Regions from separate parts of the Mesorhizobium sp. DxT genome, predicted to be linked through region 1. Evidence: predicted binding sites of a transcription regulator. Region 1 holds the regulator's gene; the other holds the start of a gene.

Evidence for each region. The regulator LexA, encoded in region 1, represses DNA repair genes until DNA is damaged. The targets are predictions, from matches to a motif close to TGTTCNNNNTGTGTTCNG.
Region 2: ACVJNE_RS18460 (helicase-related protein) is a predicted target of LexA. The motif match lies at 1,022-1,039, and genes of this name have one in related genera.

The regions. Positions count from the first base shown of each region.
Region 1 covers NZ_JBZFLJ010000005.1:49,519-57,372, reverse strand. The annotation lists gene ACVJNE_RS11065 (ComEC/Rec2 family competence protein) at 1-1,359, shown strand, start outside; gene lexA (transcriptional repressor LexA) at 2,019-2,735, opposite strand; gene ACVJNE_RS11055 (molybdopterin molybdotransferase MoeA) at 3,058-4,269, opposite strand; gene moaC (cyclic pyranopterin monophosphate synthase MoaC) at 4,271-4,753, opposite strand; gene trpC (indole-3-glycerol phosphate synthase TrpC) at 4,758-5,573, opposite strand; gene trpD (anthranilate phosphoribosyltransferase) at 5,570-6,592, opposite strand; gene ACVJNE_RS11035 (peptidylprolyl isomerase) at 6,601-7,854, opposite strand, start outside.
Region 2 covers NZ_JBZFLJ010000010.1:83,110-90,963, reverse strand. The annotation lists gene phbB (acetoacetyl-CoA reductase) at 1-474, shown strand, start outside; gene ACVJNE_RS18460 (helicase-related protein) at 1,186-4,305, shown strand; gene ACVJNE_RS18455 (RNA-binding S4 domain-containing protein) at 4,306-4,692, shown strand; gene fdxA (ferredoxin FdxA) at 4,820-5,158, shown strand; gene ACVJNE_RS18445 (CarD family transcriptional regulator) at 5,529-6,101, shown strand; gene ACVJNE_RS18440 (RNA polymerase factor sigma-32) at 6,326-7,189, shown strand; gene ACVJNE_RS18435 (M48 family metalloprotease) at 7,205-7,854, opposite strand, start outside.

The DNA.
Region 1 (7,854 bases):
GCCTTCAACAGCTACTTTGACGGTATCGGCGCGGTCGGCTTTTTCCTCAGAAATCCGGAGCTCGTGGAAACGGCAGACAAACCCGGGTTGATGACTGCCGCCGCCGCATGGGTGGAGGGCTGGCGTACACGCATGGCGCAGGACATCGCGGCCAGCATCGGCGGCCCTGAGGGCGCTATCGCGGCCGCCCTGATTACCGGTATCCGCGCAGGCATACCGGAACAGATGAACGAGGCGCTCCGCGTAGTCGGGCTCTATCACGTCATCTCCATCTCCGGCCTGCATATGGCCTTGGTGGCCGGGACTGTGATGTTCGGCTTGCGCACCGCCTTTGCGCTTGCACCGGGCTTTTCCTCGCGACAGCCGGCGAAGAAATATGCCGCCTTCGGCGCGCTCGCCGCGACGGCGGCCTACCTCGTCATTTCGGGCGCAGGCATTGCAGCGCAGCGCAGCTTCACCATGCTTGCGGTGATGCTGCTTGCCGTCATGGTCGACCGCGCGGCGCTCACGATGCGCAACCTTGCCATATCGGCCGTCATCATCCTGCTGATCGCCCCGCATGAGGTGATGGGGCCGAGCTTCCACATGTCGTTTGCTGCAACCGCCGCGCTCGTGGCGGCCTACGCGGCCTGGGCCTCGTACCGCGAAAGGCGGACGCCGCGCCGACAGGCGTCAAAGTACGGTCCCGTGCGGCTGGCCTTCACAACGGGCATGAAATACGTCTCGGGACTGTCGCTGACGTCAGTCGTTGCCGGTCTCGCGACGGCGCTTTTCACAGCATGGCATTTCCAGCAGGTCTCGCCGCTCGGCCTCGTCGCCAACCTTGCGGCCATGCCATTCGTTTCCGCCATCGTCATGCCGGCAGCGGTTTTCGCATGCCTGTTGATGCCCTTCGGCCTGGAAGGGCCGGCGTTGTACGCGATGGGGATGGGCATATCCGCGATGAATTCGATAGCCCTGTGGCTCGCGGAGCGATCGGCATTCGATGCCACCGGGGCGATCCCGCTTTCGGCGGTGCTTGTACTGACAGCGGCATTGGCGATCATGACCATGGCCGGCAGCGCACTACGCTGGGCAGCACTTCCGATGCTCGTCGCCGGCGCGTTGCTGATCGCGACACGCCAGCTGCCTCACGTCTACGTCTCCGAGGACGCGCGGCTTGTTGCGGTCGATCTCGGTGACGGCAGACTCGCCGTAAACCGCCAACGACCAAGCACCTTCACCTTCCAGAACTGGCAGCGGGCTGCGAATGCGGGCGATGTTGCACGGCCTGTGGAAGGTGACGCCGGGCCGCCTCGGCCACCCCGGCCGATGATCAGGGTGCGTTGCCATTCCAGTGCCGGGAAGGGCTTTGCGTAGCGCGCCATGGCGGCGGCGGCATAGTCGTTCACGCCGACGGCGAACGAACGGCTTCGACTGCGTGTTCTTATGCGAGCCTCATCGTCATCGACGACGCAACGGCGAACAGTCCCTGTCGCGGCAGCAGCGTCACCGTCATCACCAAGCGCGATTTGGCCCGCCGCGGGAGCGCCGAGATCGTTTTCGAGAAAGACATCGCCGGCGAAACACGCGGAACCGAAGCAAGCAGTGGCACAGACGCCGGTGTCAGGAATCGCACTTCCGCGAGACCGGCTTTTTACCCAAACATTCGTTTCGCGATCCGCGAACCCTATCGGCCCTGGCACGCGCACCGGCAGTATTCGCGTGAGGCGAGGGGACTTCCACCCTGGCAGAAATCGCAAGGTGAGTAACAGCCAGCCGGCTGCCGCGATGCCTTTGCAGCGAAAGCACTGATCGGTGCGTCCTTCGAGGCTCGCGGAGCCTGTCCTCGGGCTCGCCGAAGGCAAGACCCGGGGGCTCGCACCCCCAGCATGAGGGAGGGTCTGCATCGCTCGGGAATCCTGCTGCCCGACGGGCTATTCCTTGACGTGCATCGAGCCCAATAGGTTGGATTCGATCAATCCACCCCTCATGCTCATGCTCATCCTCAGTCGAGCATGACCTTGTCTAATGGCCGATCAATAACGCCGGATGAGCCCGACGAGCCTACCTTGTACCTTCACGCGATCAGGGCCGAAGATGCGGGTTTCGTAGGCGGGGTTGGCAGCCTCCAGCGCGATCGAGGCGCCCTTGCGGCGGAACCGCTTGAGGGTTGCTTCCTCATCGTCGACGAGAGCCACCACGATGTCGCCGGGATTGGCGGTCTGGCCGTCGCGGATGATGACGGTGTCGCCGTCGAAGATGCCCGCCTCGATCATCGAGTCACCCTTGACCTCGAGCGCGTAGTGCTCGCCGCCCGAAAGCATTTCCGGCGGAACGCTGATCGAGTGCGTCTTGTGCTGGATCGCCTCGATCGGCACGCCGGCGGCAATCCGGCCCATCACCGGAATGGCAACGGCCGCACCGGCATCATCGTCATTGCTGGCAGACTGGATGCGCGAGGGTTCCGGCGCCCGGCCAAGGCTGCCTTGAATGACGCTGGGCGAGAACTTTTTGGCCGCATTGAGCCCCGGCGCGATCGAGTCTGGCAGCCGCAGCACTTCCAGCGCACGTGCCCTGTTGGGCAGGCGTCGAATGAAGCCGCGCTCCTCGAGCGCAGTAATCAGGCGGTGGATACCGGACTTGGAAGCGAGGTCGAGCGCCTCCTTCATCTCGTCGAAGGAAGGGGGAATGCCAGTTTCTTTCAGCCTTTCATGGATGAAGAGAAGCAGTTCGTGTTGCTTGCGCGTCAGCATTCTGTTGCCCCTTTTGGGAATCAGTCCATAAACAAAACCAGAACAAACACTATCTGTTCCAGTTGTGTTCCGCAACGGCTTAAATTATCGTGAATGCGTAGGAGGCTCCGAGACAGTGGCGCGGGAAAAAATGACTGTAGAGCTCGAGCGGCTGGTTTGAAGCCAGGCTGGGCGCGATCTACATCTGCGCCGCTCCGACAAGGAGCTTGCTGCTGCAATCGAGCGGTTGAAGGACATCCAGTCCAGAACCGACCGGATGGGTCACATTGCGGCGACCGGCCACGATCTTCGTCTCGTTGAACGCGACTAGAAAGCCGCTCGCTCAGCGCAGCATCAGCACGCGGCAGACATCTCCAGCCTCCGAAGCGGCCACGTTCGGTTCGCGGATGATGAGCGCGTTGGCGTGCGCCAGTGTCGTCAGCATCGAGGAATCCTGCACGGCGAACGGCCTTGCAACGAGGCGCCCGTCCTCATGCGTCGCTGCCGCGCGGACATAATCCTGCCGGTGATCATTGGCCTTCATGGCTTCGCCAAGGACGGCTTCCCTCATGTCGGCAACATGTGGGCGGCCGCCAAGGTTCGCGAGCAGCGGTTTCAGGAACAGATGCGCGCAGACAAGGCTTGAAACCGGATTTCCCGGCAAGCCAAGAACGCGGGTTTCTCCCAGCCTGCCGAACATCAGCGGCTTGCCGGGGCGCATGGCGATCTTCCAGAAGTCGAGCGCCATGCCTTCGCCAGTAAGCACCTCGCGGACGAGGTCGTGGTCGCCGACTGAGGCGCCCCCGAGCGTCACGATGACATCAGCACCGGCCGAGAGTGCGTCACGGACGCGCGCGGCAAGCATACCGCGATCGTCAGGTGCGATGCCCAGGTCGAGCACCCGAGCACGTGCGTCGCGCGCCAGCGCCGCGACCCCGTAGCCGTTCGATGCGATGATCTGGTCGGGCCCGGGTTCCGAACCGGGCGGCAGCAGCTCGCTGCCCGTCGCCAGGATCGCCACCAGCGGTGCGCGCACTACAGACAGGAGCGGGTGGTTGCCGGCTGCTGCGAGCGACAGCGCTGCCGCGTCGAGCACCCGGCCTTTGGCCAAAAGGACGTCGCCGGCCCGGAAATCGAGCCCGGCAGCCCTTACGTGACGGCCAGGGGTGACCGCTTCTCTGGCGCGGACGGTTCGCCCGTCTTCGTCCGGCTCGGCATCTTCCTGAAGCAGAACCGCATCCGCGCCTTCGGGGACAGGCGCGCCTGTGAAGATGCGTACGGCCTGGCCGGCGCCGACCGCGCCATCGAAGCGCTTGCCGGCTATCGATTGACCGATAACCTTCAAAGCAGTGGACGGGTCGGTGGTGTCCGCCGCGCGCACGGCATAACCATCCATCGCCGAAGCGGGGAAGGGAGGCTGCGTCCGCCGTGCCTCGACTGCAGCGGCCAGAACACGCCCCGCGGCCTCACCAATCGTGATATCTTCGTGAGGCAGGGCCGTCACATCGTCGAGCAGCCGGCGCAGCGCTTCGTCAACCGGCAGCAGGCCAGCCATGTCAGACGTCCTGCAGCCGGTAATCGCCGGACTTGCCGCCGGACTTTTCCACCACACGGATGTCGGAAATTATCATGGCACGGTCGGCTGCCTTGGCCATGTCGTAGATCGTCAGGCAGGCGACGGAAGCCGCCGTCAGCGCTTCCATTTCAACGCCGGTCTTGCCGGTAACGCGGGCGAGCGCCGTGACGCGCAGACCGGGCAGGTTCTCGTCGGGCTCGATCTCGACCGAAACCTTGGTGAGCAGGAGCGGGTGGCAGAGCGGAATCAGCTCGTGCGTCCGCTTGGCTGCCATGATGCCGGCAATGCGGGCCGTGCCGAGCACGTCCCCCTTCTTGGCATCGCCGGCGAGGATCGTGGCCAGCGTCGCGGGCTGCATCTTCACCGCGCCTTGCGCGATCGCAGTGCGCTGCGTCTCTTGCTTGCCGCCGACATCGACCATGTTGGCCTCGCCGGATGCACCGAGATGCGTAAGGCGGCTCACGGCGTCAGCCTGCGAGCCGTTGCGAGCTGAGCCCGAGCAGGGACCGCGTCGCGCCGGCAACATCGACCTGCCGCATCAGGCTTTCGCCGACGAGGAAGGTGGAGATGCCGGAGCGAGCCAGGCGCGCGCAGTCGGCATTGGTGAAGATGCCGCTCTCGCCGACGATGAGCTTGTCTTCGGGGATGCGCGCCGCCAGCCGCTCCGAGGTTTCGAGGCTTACCTCGAAGGTGCGCAGGTTGCGGTTGTTGATGCCAACCAGCGGCGAGGACAGGTGCCTGAGCGCGCGATCCAGTTCCGCCTCGTCATGCACCTCGACGAGCACGTCCATGCCGATTGCATGGGCCTCATCCTCGAGTGCTTTCGCTTCATCGTCGGACAGGCTCGCCATGATGACGAGGATCGCGTCGGCACCCCAGCTCCGCGCCTCGTGAACCTGATAGGTCTCGAACATGAAATCCTTGCGCAGCGCGGGCAGGGCGGTTGCGGCGCGCGCCTCGGTCAGGAATTCGGGCGCGCCCTGGAACGATGGCCGATCCGTCAGCACCGACAGACAGGCGGCACCTCCTTGCTCGTAGGCGTGCGCAAGCGCGGGCGGATCGAAGTCGGCACGGATGAGCCCCTTCGAGGGGCTCGCCTTCTTGATCTCGGCGATCAGCGCGAACTGCCCGGCTTTGTGCTTGGCCTCAAGCGCCTTGCGAAAGCCGCGCGGCGGGGTCTGGTCGGCCGCCCGCGCCTTGACCTCGGCAAGGGGAAGCGCGGCCTCGGCAGCAGCGATCTCCTCGCGCTTGTAGGCCTCGATCTTGCGCAGAATATCGGTCATGCCGCACCTGCCCGGTTGGAAACGTGCACCAGCAGCTCCAGCGCGGAGGCCGCCGACCCGTTATCGATTGAGCGGGTGGCAAGCTCCATGCCCTCGTCTAGCGTCCGGGCCTTGCCGGCCACGACAAGCGCGCCTGCCGCATTCAGGAGGGAGATGTCGCGATAAGCACCCTTGTCGCCGGCAAGCACGCCGCGAAGCGCCCTGGCGTTGTGAGCCGCATCGGCGCCCTTCAGGTCCTCGGGCTTGACGCGTGCCAGGCCGACCTCCTCGGGCTGGATCTCGAACGTACGGATCTTGCCGTTCTCCAGCGCCGCAACCATCGTCGTGCCTGCCGTCGTCATTTCGTCCAGCCCGTCGCCATGCACCACCCAGACAGCTTCCGAACCCTGTGCCTTGAGCACTTCGGCGATTGGCTCCACCCATTGCGGGGCAAACACACCGACGAGCTGGCGCTTGACGCCGGCAGGATTCGACAGAGGGCCGAGCAGGTTGAAGATCGTACGGGTGCCGAGTTCCACGCGCGAGGCGCCGACATGACGCATGGCCGAATGGTGGACCGGTGCGAACATGAAGCCGAGCCCGGCTTCCTCGATGCAGGCCGCGATGGTTTCGGCCCCGATCTCGATATTGACCCCAAGAGCGGCAAGCGCATCCGCCGCCCCCGACTTCGACGAGAGTGCGCGGTTGCCATGCTTGGCCACCGGCACCCCGGCGCCGGCAACGATGAAGGCGGCGCAGGTGGAGACGTTATAGGTGCCCGACGCATCGCCACCCGTGCCGACGATGTCGATGGCGTTGGCCGGCGCGCGGACGGGAAGCATCTTGGCCCGCATGGTGGCCACGGCGCCGGAAATCTCGTCCACCGTTTCACCGCGCGTACGAAGCGCCATCAGGAACCCGCCGATCTGGCTCGGCGTCGCTTCACCGGACATCATGATGCTGAACGCCTCGCGCGCCTCTTCGAAGGACAGCGGCGTGCCGTTCGCGACCTTGGCTATGTGAGACTTGAAGTCGTTCATCACGCCGCTCAGAAGCTCAGCGCCTGCTGCACGGCGCCGCGGTCGATCGTCACCGGATACTCGGTCTGAAGCCGTGCAACGAGCTGGTCCAGCAGGTCGTCGGAGATCGCAGATGCGAAACGATCGCGGGCTTCGGCGGGCAGGGCGTCGGGACCGGCACCGGCCGGCACCAGCACATCCGTCACGCGAAACACGACCTGGGCGTCACCATCCTGCGCCGGCGCAAGGCCAGTTTCGCCCCGCGCTACGGAGAAGACGGCGGCCACGCCTGCATCGCCGAGCTCGGCGTCGTTGGCGTCACGCTTCAGACCACGCCGGACCTGGACCTCGAGCTCCAGTTCCTCCGCGATCTCGGTCAGGGCCTTGCCGTCGGCAACCTGCTTCTCGATTTCCTCGGCGCGGGTGGCAAGCCTCGTTGCGACCTCGTTCTCCTTCCAGTCGGTAACGACCTGATCGCGAACTTCGTCAAGCGATCGGTCGCGGGCCTCCGTGACGTCGTCGACCTCGTAGAACAGATAACCCGACGATCCGGTGTTCAGCGGCGAATTCTCGACGCCGACTTCACTGTCGAATGCCTCCTGGAGCAGGGCGTTCGATTCGGGCAGGTCGGTCAGGATCGTGCCTTCGGGATTGCGGCCGCTGCGGTCGACCGCCTCGACCGTAACGACCTCGAGCCGGTTGCGGGCGGCGGCTTCCGCCATGGTTTCGCCACCGGCGCGCGCATCTTCATAGCCTTCGTAGACGTCGTCCAGAATGCGGGTTGCTTCGCCCAGCGCGATGTCGCTGCGAATCTGCTGTTCGACTTCGGCGAGCGGCTGCACCTTTGCCGGCTGGACTTCCGGAACTCTAACGAGCAGCGATCCGAATGCGCCGTCGACCACGTCGCTGACTTCGCCTTCGGCCAGCGCAAAAGCGGCCTCGGCGATTGCCGGGTCGGCCACGTCGGCCTTCGCGAAGGTGCCAAGCACGACGTCGCCCATCGTCTTGCCTTGCTCGGTCACGACCTCCTCAAACGTCGAGCCGCCACGAATCTTGTCCAGCGCAGCCTGCGCGGCTTCCGCATCGGCAAAGACGAGCTGTTCGATCTTGCGCTGCTCCGGCGACGTGAAGCGGGTGGCGTTGTCCTCGTAATAACGCTCGACCTCCTCCGCCTGGATAGCGGCCGGGTCGGCAATATCGGCAGGTTCCAGCTTGACGTAGGAGATGCGCCGGTATTCCGGCGCGGCGTAATTGGCCTTGTTCTCTTCGAAATACGCTTCGAG
Region 2 (7,854 bases), on a different contig from region 1:
ATCACCCGCGACGGCATGTTTCACAAGATGACGCCGCAGCAGTGGCGCGAGGTCATCGATACCAATCTCAACGGCGTATTCAACATGACGCATCCGCTGTGGTCAGGCATGCGCGACCGTAAGTTCGGCCGTGTCATCACGATCTCGTCCATTAACGGCCAGAAGGGCCAGGCGGGGCAGGCGAACTATTCGGCGGCCAAGGCCGGCGATCTCGGATTCACCAAGGCGTTGGCGCAGGAAGGCGCACGCGCCGGCATTACGGTGAACGCGATCTGCCCGGGCTACATCGCAACCGAAATGGTCAAGGCGATCGACGAGAAAGTGCTCAACGAGCGCATCATCCCGCAGATCCCGGTCGGCCGGCTGGGCGAGCCGGAGGAGATTGCACGGATCGTCGCCTTCCTGGCCTCGGATGACGCAGGCTTCATCACCGGCTCGACCATTTCAGCCAATGGTGGGCAGTTCTTCGTCTGAGCCACGTTTCTGCTTACGGAAAGAAGCGGCCCCCATGGGGCCGTCTCTTTTTGGGCGAAGCTGTTGACCCGACGCATGCAACAACCCAGCAGCGAGTGCGCAAGAACAGACTGGTTCCGAGCGTAAGTGGTTAACGCCTGACTGCTGCTCCTGTGGAAATGCCGTGCACAGCCTGTGGAATTACGGTGGAAAAGCGGTGCATGACACAACATCTTGCGGTGAACAAAGCAGGAAAATGCAGAAGTCAGTGATTCGTCGCCGGTTCGTTCCGTGTTTGGCCGGAACGTTAACGGACAATGCGCCGACGCAGCCACAGGGTTAACAGTGCGTAAAAAATTCACTAACGAATTCTGAAGCTTGCGGCGCTGTTGACGATGCCAGAGCGCCAATTCAGCAGCTGCCGCCGCAAAAAGTTAACGGGTTTGGTCCCGCCAGGGAAAATGGTTCTTGCGCAGATTCCGCATGTGGTGACCAATGTGTGGCATATCTCTATATGTTGCGGTGATCAAAGCGGGAACATGCGAAAGTCAGCGATTCGTAGCCGATTCGTTCCAGACTCGTTCCAACCGTTAAAAACGCTGGTTGCTGCGTTGGCTTGGCGAGCCTTACGACCTATCTAGAAGGCGCGCCGGCATCTTCCGTTGCACCGTGCAGACATGCTAACGGAAGCGTCCACCGCTTTGCGGCGCGGCAAGAGGCCGACCTCGTACGATGAACATCCAGACCAGAACAGACGCGCCGCTCGTCCTTTCCGGACGGGATGTCACCGCCGTGCTCGGACCGACCAACACCGGCAAGACCCATCTGGCAATCGAGCGGATGGTCGCGCATGAGAGCGGGGTCATCGGGCTGCCGTTGCGGCTGCTTGCGCGCGAGGTCTATGCGCGCGTGTGCGAGAAGGTAGGGGCCGAGAAGGTCGCGCTGATCACCGGCGAAGAGAAGATTGTGCCGCCGGGCGCGCGCTATTCGGTGTGCACGGTCGAGGCGATGCCGCGCGAGACGGACGCCGCCTTCGTGGCGATCGACGAGGTGCAACTGGCGGCCGATCTCGAGCGCGGGCACATTTTCACCGACCGCATCCTGCATCTGCGTGGCCGGCAGGAGACCCTGTTGCTGGGCGCGGCCACGATGCGCGGGATTCTGGAGAAGCTGCTGCGTGGGATTTCGGTGGTCACGCGCCCGCGCATGTCGCAGCTTGCCTATGCTGGCCAGAAGAAGCTGACTCGATTGCCGCGCCGCAGCGCCATCGTCGCGTTCTCCGCAGATGAGGTTTACGGCATCGCCGAACTGATCCGGCGGCAGCGCGGGGCCGCAGCGGTCGTGCTTGGCGCGCTCAGCCCACGCACCCGCAATGCCCAGGTCGAACTCTACCAGTCCGGCGACGTCGACTATCTGGTTGCGACGGACGCCATCGGCATGGGGCTCAATCTGGACGTCGACCACGTCGCGTTCGCCCAGAACCGCAAGTTCGACGGCTATCAGTACCGCGATCTCAGCGCCGCCGAACTCGGCCAGATCGCTGGCCGCGCCGGCCGTCATCTTCGCGACGGTACTTTCGGCGTCACGGGACAGGTGGCGCCTCTCGAGGACGAGCTGGTCGAACGCATCGAATCGCACAGCTTCGAATCCATGAAGGTGCTGCAATGGCGCACCGCGGCTTTCGATTTCTCGAGCATCGGCAGTCTCAAGCGCTCGATCGACCGCATTCCGCAGGTGGAGGGTCTGACGCGGGCGCTGCCGGCGGTCGACGCACGCGCGCTCGATCATCTGTCGCAGGACGAGGACGTGCGCGGGCTCGCGACCGACGCCCGCCGGGTCGAGCTGCTGTGGGAAGCGTGTGCTCTGCCGGACTATCGTCGCATTGCGCCCGCGCAGCATGCAGACATCATCGGCAGCATCTATCTGGACCTAGCCCGCAAGGGGCACGTCGACGAAAATTACATGGCTGAACAGGTGGACCGCGCCGACACGACCGATGGCGACATCGATACGCTGTCGCATCGGATCGCACAGATCCGCACCTGGACCTTCGTCTCCCATCGGCCCGGCTGGCTGGCCGATCCGGCACACTGGCAGGAAAAAACGCGCGAGATAGAGGACAAGCTGTCAGATGCGCTCCACGAACGATTGACGAAACGGTTCGTAGACCGCAGGACTTCCGTGCTCATGAGGCGCCTGAGAGAAAATGCAATGCTTGAAGCAGAAATAAACCCGTCGGGTGACGTCGTCGTCGAAGGACATCATGTCGGCGCGTTGCAGGGGTTCCGGTTCTCGGCCGATCAGGCGGCCGACGGAGAGGATGCCAAGGCGGTCAAGGCAGCCGCGCAGAAAGCGCTGGCGCAGGAGTTCGACGCGCGGGCTGAACGCTTCGCGGTTGCCGCCAACGGCGATTTCGCGCTCGCCTCTGACGGGTTGCTGCGCTGGATCGGTGCGCCGGTTGCGACTTTGACGGCGGGAGAGGACCCGCTAACGCCGCGCGTCATCCTGCTGGCCGACGAGCAACTCACCGGCCCGGCGCGCGACAAGGTTGCCGCGAGGGCAGAGCGTTTCGTGCGCTACCAGATCGAAACTTTGCTCAAGCCGCTTTTCGACCTACGCAACGCCGAGCAGCTCACCGGCATCGCGCGCGGCATCGCTTTCCGGCTGACGGAGAATTTCGGGCTGCTCAACCGGCGCGATGTCGCCGACGACGTCAAGGCGCTCGACCAGGAAGCGCGCGCTGCGCTGCGGCGGCTGGGTGTGCGTTTCGGCGCGTTCCACATCTTCGTGCCCGCGCTGCTGAAGCCCGGCCCGGCCGGTCTGGTGACGCTGCTCTGGTCGCTGGGCAATGACGGCAAGGACAAGCCCGGTTTCGGCGACGTGGTCAATGCGCTCGCATCCGGCCGCACTTCGCTCATGGTGGAGCCTTCCTACGAGCCGACATTCTACCAATTGGCCGGCTATCGCACGCTTGGACGCCGTGCGGTGCGTGTCGATATTCTGGAGCGTCTGGCCGACCTCATCCGTCCCGCGCTTGCGTGGCGGGCGGGAAGCGGCCCGCGCCCCGAAGGCGCGTTCGACGGGGCCGCGTTCACCGTCACCCCGGCGATGATGTCGATCCTGGGCGCGACCGCCGACGACATGGAAGAAATCCTCAAGGGTCTGGGCTACCGCGCGGAGGCGAAACCGGCAGCCGAAGTCCAGGCAAGGCTCGATGCCTTCGATACTGCCGAGCGAGAACGCGTCGCAGCAGTGCAGGCGGCTGCCGCTGCAGCCAAGCCGGTGGCAGTCGATGTGCCGGCCGAAGCATCTGCGGAGGAACCTTCGGCGGACGCAGCGACCGTCAGCGAGGGCGAAGCCGCAGCCGCAGGCAATGTGGCGCCCGTCGAGCCTGCGAGCGACAGCGGGTCCGTCAGCGAAGCAAGGCCGGCCGCAACGATCGAAGAGCAGCCTGCCGAAGAGGCGTCGAACGCACCGGCCACGGCATCCCCTGAGGATGAGGCCGTGGTCGAGGAGCCGAAGCCGATCCTGCTGTGGCGACCCGTCCGCCACGACGGCCGCCAGCGCCATGGTCGCGGGCGGGGCGCACCAAATCACGGCCCCAATCACGGCAAGGGCGAACAGCGGCGCGAGGGCGGCGAACGCCAGGGTCGCGGCGGCGACGGGCGTGATCGCGACCGGGATCGCGGCAAGAAGTTCAAGGGCAAGGGAGAGGGCCGGCCGGACCGGCGCGAGGAGCGCCGTGGGGGCGAGCGTCCCGGCGGCAAGCCGCGCGAGGAGCGACCGGCGAAAATCGACCCGGATTCGCCTTTCGCCAAGCTCGCAGCATTGCGCGAGCAGCTCAAGAAGTAGATGCCGGGCGACGGTCGCCAGCGCATCGACAAGTGGCTGTTCTTCGCCCGCGTGGTCAAATCGCGGTCGCTTGCGGCCAAACTCGTCCAGGCGGGCCGCGTGCGTCTCAACAGGGACAAGATCGACCAGCCGTCCCAGCAGATCAAACCGGGCGACGTGCTGACGATGACGCTCGAACGCCGGGTGATCGTCTACCGCGTTCTCGATCCTGGCACGCGGCGCGGACCTGCCGATGAAGCCCGCACGCTCTACGAAGACCTGACACCGCCGCCAGCGAGCGGGGGCGAGGCCGTGCCTGACGCGATCGCGCCGGTTCGCCCGCAGGGCAGCGGCAGGCCAACGAAGAAGGATCGCCGCCGCATGGATGCCTTGCGCGAAGACGAGTGAATTTAGCCGCGATGGAATTTCATTTCCCAAGCAGTCGCTTGCGCGCATTCGCCACCCTTGCGTGGCCGCCGCAAAGGCGTTACCTCACCGCCGATCGTACAAGAATGCTGCCGGCCGGAGCCGTTCCATGACCTATGTCGTCACCGACAACTGCATCAAGTGCAAGTATATGGATTGCATCGAGGTGTGTCCGGTCGACTGTTTCTACGAAGGCGACAACATGCTCGTCATCCACCCGGACGAGTGTATCGACTGTGGCGTTTGCGAGCCTGAATGCCCCGCCGATGCCATCAAGCCGGATACCGAACCGGGCCTTGAAAAGTGGCTCGAGATCAACACCGAATATGCCTCCAAATGGCCGAACATCACGGCCAAGAAGGAGCCTCCGGCCGATGCGAAAGAGTTCGACGGCGTCGAGGGCAAGTTCGAAAAATACTTCTCCGCGGAGCCCGGTGAAGGGGACTGACAAGGCGGGAACTGATGCAACGTTACCTCTGTACCGCCATCACCTCGCCATGCAGCTTGCTGCGACGAGGTTGTTCGCGCATGCGGCAAATTGTTGATTCTTTCGACTTTTTATGTTACAAACAATCAACATGCCGATGACAGACGTCGATTTATGGCGCAAGCGCTCTAATCATTGAAAGGCTGAAGCGTTTCCGGAACAGTCAAGCTGGGCCGGGCAGGTGTTTTGACACCGGGTCCGGGCCAAGGGCTTCTTTCGGAATGCTTCGCTCGTCTTGTCTCTGGCAGTTGGCTGGCCGGCTCATCGGCCATGGTCTGGGCACGGATCTTCCGGTTCGCGCCTCAAGGACATAAAAAGGAGTACAGGGCGTATGGCAACCCAGCAGAAGAAATCCGCGACACGACAGGGCTTCAAGACCGGCGAGTATATCGTCTATCCGGCGCATGGCGTTGGACAGATCGTCACGATCGAGGAGCAGGAAGTCGCGGGCCACAAGCTGGAACTTTTCGTCATCGACTTCCAGAAAGACAAGATGCGCCTCAAGGTGCCGGTCGCCAAGGCGACGTCGATCGGCATGCGCAAGCTGTCTGAAACCGATTATGTCGACCGCGCGCTCAAGGTCGTGCAGGGGCGTGCACGCGTGAAGCGCACCATGTGGTCGCGCCGTGCGCAGGAGTATGACGCAAAGATCAATTCCGGCGACCTGATCTCGATCTCGGAAGTGGTGCGTGACCTCTATCGCGCCGAAAACCAGCCCGAGCAGTCCTACTCGGAGCGTCAGCTCTACGAGGCGGCGCTCGACCGGATGGCGCGCGAGATCGCTGCCGTGAACAAGATGTCGGACACCGAGGCGGTGCGTCTCATCGAGACCAACCTCAACAAGGGTCCGCGTCGCGGCGCGAAGGCCGACAACGAGGAAACCGAACAGGAAGAAGCTGCATAAGACGCAGTTCGTTCTTTGGTTTGAACTGATCGACCCGGCTGCTTCGGCAGCCGGGTTTTCTTTTTGTCAGAGATGCGAACTGGGTCATGATCCTCTTGCGCCGCTCACGTCTTTGTGCGCTGCCACAAGCCGCACGCGGCTGGCGACGACACGAGCTAACTTCTAATATAGCCAGATGGAACTTTTACGGCCGGTGACGCGTATTCCTTGTTCGGGAGCGTGACATGGACGATCCAGCAAAGCGAAGCATGATCCGTGAGGCGATGCGAGCGCCCTATCTGGCGCGCGAGGAGGAGCATGAGCTCGCCCTGCGCTGGAAGGAGAAGGGCGATCAGCAGGCTCTTCACCGCATAGCGGTTGCCCATATGAGGCTCGTGATCTCCATGGCTTCGAAATTCCGTCATTTCGGCCTCTCCATGAGCGATCTCATTCAGGAAGGTCATGTCGGCCTGCTGGAGGCGGCTGCCCGTTTCGAACCGGAACGCGAGGTGCGCTTCTCGACCTACGCCACATGGTGGATCCGCGCGTCGATGCAGGACTTCATCCTGCGCAACTGGTCGATCGTGCGCGGCGGCACGTCATCCGCCCAAAAGGCTTTATTCTTCAATCTGCGTCGTCTTCGTGCGCGGCTGGCGCAGGATTCGCGCATGCTGTCGAACGACGCGCTCTATAACGAGATTTCGGCAGCACTTGGCATCGCGGCGGCCGACGTCGCGACGATGGACGCACGCTTGTCCGGTCCCGATACGTCGCTGAACGCACCCGTTGCGGCTGACGGCGATACCGGTTCCGAACGGATGGATTTTCTCGTTTCCGACCAGCCGCTCCCCGACGAAGTCGTGGGTTCTCGCATTGATGAGGAGCGGCGTGCGCAATGGCTGAGCCAGGCTTTGGCAACGCTCAATCCGCGCGAATTGCGTATCATCCGTGAGCGCAGGCTGCGCGATGAGGGTGCAACGCTGGAGGCGCTGGGCGAGAAGCTCGGCATCTCCAAGGAGCGTGTGCGCCAGATCGAAGGCCGCGCGCTTGAAAAGCTGCGTACGGCACTGGTGAATATCGATCCAGCAGTGGTTCGCAGCGCAGCCTGAGACCCGAGATAAGCCTTACCTGTCGGTGATGATCTTCACCTTGCTGCCGGCCGACACCGTCGCGCCGGAACTCATGGCATTGATGAGCCGGAACATGTCCATCTTCCGATCGACACCCTGCATCTGGGCGGCAAGGGTCGCCACCGTCTGTCCTGCGCGGACCGTAACCACCCGGACGCGAAGCGGACGCAGCGATGCTTTTTCGGCTGCAGTCAGCGTGCGGAAGCTGCTGCCGACCTGGCTCGCTATGGCATCGAGGGCGGTGCTGGCTGCCGGTGCTGCGGTCAGTAGGCGATAGACCTCACCTGCGGCACGGATCACGGTCACGTCGAACTGCCAGCCTTCGGCGCTTGCGCGGGCGGAAACAGCCTCGTTGCCGTTGATTGTGGTCTGCCGGATGCTTGAGGTGTCGAGGCCCGCGACCCAGCCGCTGCGTACATAGTCGGCGAGCGAAACGCGCCGATCGATCGACACGCCATCGAAGCGAATGGCGACATCGCCCGGCCCCGCGGCGGTTACGGCTGCCGCCGTGTTGTCGATCACGAAGCCCTCGGGCACCGAAAATGCCACGCCAAGTTTCGGGTGCATGAAGGTCAGCCCACGCACGAAGCCTTCTTCCGGCGTGTCGCCGAACAGCATGCCGTCAAGGCCTTCCAGGAACTGGT